One region of the Bacillus hominis genome, then DNA from elsewhere that is predicted to be linked to it. Evidence: riboswitches for the same ligand, from Rfam matches in the RefSeq annotation. Region 1 holds a riboswitch; the other holds the start of a gene.

Region 1 (3,174 bases):
CCTGTATCTTTGGCCCCATCTGCTTGCAAGAAACTAACGGGTTTTTGACCATCAAATCCGATAGCACCGTAAGCAAAATCATGAACAACTAATATATTATGTTTATTAGCAAAATGAATGGTTTCATCAAAAAAATCTTTTGATGCAGTAGCGCCAGTAGGATTGTTTGGATAGTTTAAAAACATTAACTTTGCGTGCTCGGCGATAGAGTCATCAATCTTCGTATAATCCGGTAAAAAGTTATTTTCTGCAATAAGCGGCATTGTTTCAAATTTTGCTTTTGCTAAAGCAACCCCGGATAAATAATCTGGATAGCCTGGATCTGGAACGAGAATAGTATCACCAGGGTTTGTAAAACAAATTGGCAATTCTACTAATCCAGCTTTTCCACCAAACAAAATAGCAACTTCAGTTTCGGGATTTACTACTACATCATATTCACGTTGATAGAATGTTGCCACGGCTTCTTTTAAACTTTCATGTCCGCGAAATGGCGGATATTTATGATGAATGGTCTTTTCGGCAGCATCTTGTAAAGCTTTTACGATATGCTGCGGTGTTGGTTGATCTGGATTACCTTGACCTAGATTAATAACATCGTGACCAGCTGCAACGACTTTGTTAACTTTTGCAACAAGTGAAGCAAAAAATTGTGTTGGCAATGATGTTACTATCTCAGAAGGTTGAAATAATTTCATACTTTCCACCTCTTTTGAAAGTTGTTACAATTCTAGTGACAAATGATATAATCTTTCCAGTATTTTGTAAAGAAAAAAATAAGAATGGGGCTGACAAAATGAAAGTCGCATGTATTCAAATGGATATTGTCTTTGGAGATGTAGAAAAAAATATTGAGAACGCTAAAAATAAAATTAGTGAAGCGATGAAGGAAAGACCAGATGTTATCGTCTTACCAGAACTATGGACAACAGGATATGATTTAACGAGACTTTCTGAAATTGCAGATAGGAATGGATTAGAAACGAAAGAAAAGTTGAAAGAATGGTCGAAGCAATATGGTGTACATATTGTTGGTGGTTCCATAGCAAAGCAAACAGAGCAAGGTGTTACCAATACAATGTATGTTGTAAACAAGGAAGGAGAGCTAGTCAATGAATATAGTAAAGTGCATTTATTTCAGCTGATGGATGAACATAAATATTTAGTAGCGGGTAATGAGACAGGTGAATTTAAGCTAGATGATGTAGAGTGTGCTGGCACAATTTGTTATGATATTCGCTTTCCGGAGTGGATGCGTGTTCATACTGCTAAAGGTGCAAAAGTTTTATTTGTTGTAGCAGAATGGCCATTAGTTCGTCTAGCACATTGGCGCTTGCTTCTGCAGGCGAGAGCAGTTGAAAATCAGTGTTATGTTGTTGCCTGTAATAGGGCAGGGAAGGACCCAAATAATGAATTTGCAGGTCATTCTTTAATTGTCGATCCTTGGGGTGAAATGGTGGTAGAGGCAAATGAAGAGGAATCCATTTTGTTTGGCGAACTTAAATTCGAGAAAATTCAAGAGGTTCGTAAAGGGATTCCAGTTTTTGCAGATCGTCGTCCAGAATTATACAAATAAAATATTGACAAGTGATTTTTATTCTTGGTATAGTCTTCAACATAAAGTTAAAAATTCAAAAAATTATACAACTCTTATCAAGAGCAGGTGGAGGGATTTGGCCCGATGAAGCCCAGCAACCGACCGTAATACCATTGTGAAATGGGGCGTGTATTTACGCCAAAAGGCACGGTGCTAATTCCAGCAGAAAGTATACTTTCTGGCAGATAAGAGGGGAGAAGATTAACTTCAAACCTCTTTCTTTGTGGAAAGAGGTTTTTCTGCGTCAGAAAAACCTCTGAATTAAAAAAAGGGGGAGAAGACGATGGGATATTATTCATTAACAGAAGTAACGGCTGTACAATATGCGAAAGAACATGGCTATTTTGAAAAGAAATCAAATGTCATCTGTCATGAAATTGGAGATGGAAACTTAAATTACGTGTTCAAATTAGATGATGGAGAGAAGTCGATTATAATAAAACAAGCACTTCCATATGCGAAAGTAGTTGGTGAGAGCTGGCCGTTGTCTATAAAAAGAGCAACGATTGAAAGTAAGGCATTACAAATTTTTGCGAAGTATGTACCAGAATACGTTCCGGAAGTATACAGTCATGATGAGAAGTTGGCAGTGACGGTAATAGAAGACCTATCAAGACTAACAATTACAAGAAGAGGGTTAATAGACGGAGAGGAGTATCCACTTTTATCTCAGCATATCGGTCGTTTTCTAGCAAATGTTTTATTTTATACTTCAGATTTCGGTCTACAGTCAGAAGAGAAAAGGGTACTAGAGGGTACATTTGTAAATCCAGACCTTTGTAAAATAACAGAAGATTTAGTGTTTACAGATCCGTTTGGGCATTACGATACGAATGATTATGAGCCAGAGTTACAACTAGCGGTTGATGAACTGTGGAGTGACAAAACTTTAAAATTAAAAGTAGCACAGTATAAGTATAAGTTTTTAACGAGAAAAGAAGCGCTCATTCATGGGGATTTACATACTGGTAGTATATTTTCATCGCCTTCTGAAACGAAAGTAATTGATCCAGAATTTGCAACGTACGGTCCATTTGGATTTGATCTTGGTCAATTTATTGCAAATTTATTATTAAATGCATTATCTAGAGAAGAAGAACAGAGAAATGTACTATTTTTCCATATAGAAAAAACATGGAGTCATTTTGTAGAAACTTTTACGAAGTTATGGATTGGAGAAGGTGTAGAAGCATATACGAAAGAAAAACAATGGTTACCAATTATTTTGCAAAATATCTTTACTGATGCTGTCGGATTTGCAGGATGTGAATTAATTCGAAGAACAATTGGTTTAGCTCATGTAGCTGATTTAGATGAAATAGCAAATAAAGAAAAAAGAATTCAAGCTAAGAAACAAGCCCTAAACTTAGGAAAAGAACTAATAAAATATGAATCTAAGAGTGCTGATATTCAACTGTTTCGAACATTATTTCAACAAACAGTTTCGGGGGGCATAAAAGCATGAGCATGATTGTTACTGTGCCGAGATCTGTAAGTTGGAAAGGTGATACAATTGCGGTATTAAATCAAACAAAGTTGCCTCATAGTACAGAATATAAAACGTTGACGACTATTGA
Region 2 (3,174 bases), 180 kb from region 1:
TTGTTTCTTTGCCTTCTCTGCGAGAGTAACATGAGCTCTCGAACGCTTCTCGTGTGTATGGACCACTTTAGGCCTTTGAATCGTCTCCTTTGCTATTACAGGTGTAATATTTGCAATAGCACGTTTCATTCCTGCAATATGTTCCGGGGTAGTACCACAACAACCGCCTAATAAACGAATACCTTGTTCAATAAATTTTGGTGTCATCTCTTCAAAATATGCTGGACTTCCCTCGTACACATAACGCCCTTCCACATAATTCGGGAGACCTGCATTCGGATATGCTGATAAGTAGCCATTTTGAGGAATCGATATCATTTTGAAAGCTTCCGTCATATGAAGTGGCCCTAGTTGACAGTTCAATCCAACAACATTGGCACCGTAGTCTAAAAGCTGTTTTAATATTTCATTGACATCATTCCCATTTTGAGTCGTACCTGCCTCATGTAACGCTAACTGAGCAACAATCGGAATATTCGTTTGTTTACGCAATACTTTAACGGCATGCAATAATTCAAATTCATCATAAAAAGTTTCTAATAGTAATCCATCAACCTGTTCTTCTAGTAAAGTACCTGCCTGCTCAAGTAACATAAATTCTCGCTCTATGTCAGTCGTTGTAACAGCACCAATATGTTTCATACCTCCAATTGTCCCTAAAATTGCATTCCGCTCTGTTACTGATGCTTTCGCAAGCTTCACTGCCGCTCTATTAATTTGGACAACTTGATTTTCTAATCCATACATACGTAATTTCGCTTCATTTGCCCCATACGTATTCGTTTGAATAACATCCGCTCCAGCAGCTACATATTGTTTATGGATTGATATAATTAAGTCCGGATCAGACAAATTCAATTCTTCAAAACTACTTTGTAAACCATGCGAATGTAATAAAGTTCCAACCGCACCATCGCCTATTACAATTCCTTTTGATAATAAATCTAGTAATTTCACGAATCTCCCTCATTTCTATCAATATAAAAACCCCTCTTCAAAGTGAAGAGGGGGACATAATCGTTCCTCCTCTTATTATGCAAAACACACGTTTTGCAGGTTTTAGCACCGTTTCAAACATTTAGTTTGAAGGTTGCCGGGTTTCACAGGGCCTTTCCCTCCACCGCTCTCAATAAGAGTTTGTCTTTATTATTTTATTTATGTAGCTAAAAGGAAATGCGTTCCCCTTTTAACAATGTTTGTTAATTTTTTATAAATTTAGCATGCACAAAAATAAAAGTCAATGACACTTGCGGAAAATTAAAAAAATATTTAAAATAAAGTTGCAATTCAATTATCTTTTGTTGTAAAGTTAAAAACATAATAAAATTTCATACGAACATTCTTATCTAGAGAGGTAGAGGGACTGGCCCTGTGACGCCTCAGCAACCATTAACGTTCATTCGTTAATAAGGTGCTAATTCCAGCAAATTGTGAAAGATTTGACAGATGAGAAGAAGACTCTATTCAAAACGAAAGCCTTCTTCTTAGAAGGCTTTTTTTATTTTACCCCGCATTAACGGGCAGTAAGATTCCCACCTCAAAATTCAGCTGGAACAAAGAAGTTAGGTTGGAATCGAACTGCCCGTAAAAGCCCGATTGGTTCAACTAATTGTTAATTTAAAAAGGAGGAATTTTCATATGTCAACTATCGAAACAAAACTAGCACAAATCGGAAACCGTAGCGAAACTACAACAGGAACTGTTAATCCACCCGTTTATTTCTCAACCGCTTATCGTCACGAAGGGCTTGGTAAATCTACTGGCTTTGACTATTCAAGAACTGGAAATCCGACTCGTGGTCTATTAGAACAGGCAATCGCAGACTTAGAATATGGCGAACAAGGTTATGCCTGTAGTTCAGGAATGGCAGCTGTGCTCCTCGTCCTTTCGTTATTCCGTTCTGGAGATGAACTTATTGTATCCGAGGATTTATATGGGGGAACGTATCGATTATTTTCTGAGCATGAAAAAAAGTGGAATATTCGATGTAGATACGTAAATACACAATCTATTAAACAAATTGAGAAAGCTATCACAACTGAAACAAAGGCTATTTTCATAGAAACTCCGACTAATCCACTAATGCAAGTTACTGATATCGCAAGTGTCGCAAGTGTAGCGAAAAGGCATGGACTACTTCTTATTGTAGACAACACATTCTACACGCCTTATATACAACAACCATTAACAGAAGGCGCCGATATCGTACTTCACAGTGCAACGAAATATTTAGGTGGGCATAACGATGTACTAAGCGGACTTGTCGTTGCAAAAGGAAAAGAACTTTGTGAGGAAATTGCTCATTATCATAATGCCTCAGGGGCTGTCTTAAGTCCATTTGACTCATGGCTATTAATTCGCGGTATGAAAACTTTAGCGCTTCGCATGAGACAACATGAAGAAAATGCGAAAGCAATTGTTGCTTATTTAAATGATGAAGACGGTGTGACAGATGTATTTTATCCAGGAAGAGGTGGTATGATTTCATTTCGTCTTAAAGATGAAACATGGATTAATCCATTCTTACAATCTTTATCTTTAATCACATTTGCTGAAAGTCTTGGTGGTGTAGAAAGTTTGATGACTTATCCAGCAACACAAACGCATGCTGATATTCCTGAAGAAATCAGAACGGCAAACGGGGTATGTAATCGTCTTCTACGATTCTCCGTCGGCATTGAAAATAGTAACGATTTAATCCAAGACTTAAAGCAAGCCATTAAACTTGTAAAAGAAGGTGTAAGAATATGAGTTATTCTATAGATACACTATTACTACACAACCAATATAAACACGATACACAAACAGGAGCTGTTAACGTTCCCATCTATAACACATCAACATTTCATCAGTTTGATGTAGATGCTTTCGGAAAGTATGACTATAGCCGCTCTGGAAATCCAACACGTGAAGCTCTTGAAGATATCATTGCTTTATTAGAAGGCGGGACAAAAGGATTCGCCTTTGCATCAGGTATTGCAGCGATTTCCACTGCATTTCTCCTTCTTTCACAGGGCGATCACGTACTCATTTCAGAAGACGTATATGGAGGCACTTACCGAATTATTACTGAAGTACTCTCCCGTTACGGTGTTTCACATACATTTGTTGATATGACCAATTTAGAAGAAATAAAGCAAAACATTAAACCAAATACAAAACTCTTTTATGTAG

The links. Region 1 has a riboswitch for S-adenosylmethionine ahead of mtnK (S-methyl-5-thioribose kinase). Riboswitches for the same ligand answer to the same signal wherever they lie in the genome.
Region 2: another riboswitch for S-adenosylmethionine. It lies ahead of metI (cystathionine gamma-synthase/O-acetylhomoserine thiolyase); the one in region 1 lies ahead of mtnK (S-methyl-5-thioribose kinase).

What each region holds. Positions count from the first base shown of each region.
Region 1 covers NZ_JAUCFS010000005.1:3,649,383-3,652,556, reverse strand. Annotated here, with positions in the region: gene QUF93_RS21365 (pyridoxal phosphate-dependent aminotransferase) at 1-698, opposite strand, end outside; gene QUF93_RS21360 (carbon-nitrogen family hydrolase) at 713-1,576, shown strand; SAM riboswitch class I at 1,648-1,789, shown strand; gene mtnK (S-methyl-5-thioribose kinase) at 1,881-3,062, shown strand; gene mtnA (S-methyl-5-thioribose-1-phosphate isomerase) at 3,059-3,174, shown strand, end outside.
Region 2 covers NZ_JAUCFS010000005.1:3,831,980-3,835,153, forward strand. Annotated here, with positions in the region: gene QUF93_RS22445 (bifunctional homocysteine S-methyltransferase/methylenetetrahydrofolate reductase) at 1-957, opposite strand, end outside; SAM riboswitch class I at 1,027-1,136, opposite strand; SAM riboswitch class I at 1,340-1,453, shown strand; gene metI (cystathionine gamma-synthase/O-acetylhomoserine thiolyase) at 1,639-2,751, shown strand; gene metC (cystathionine beta-lyase) at 2,748-3,174, shown strand, end outside.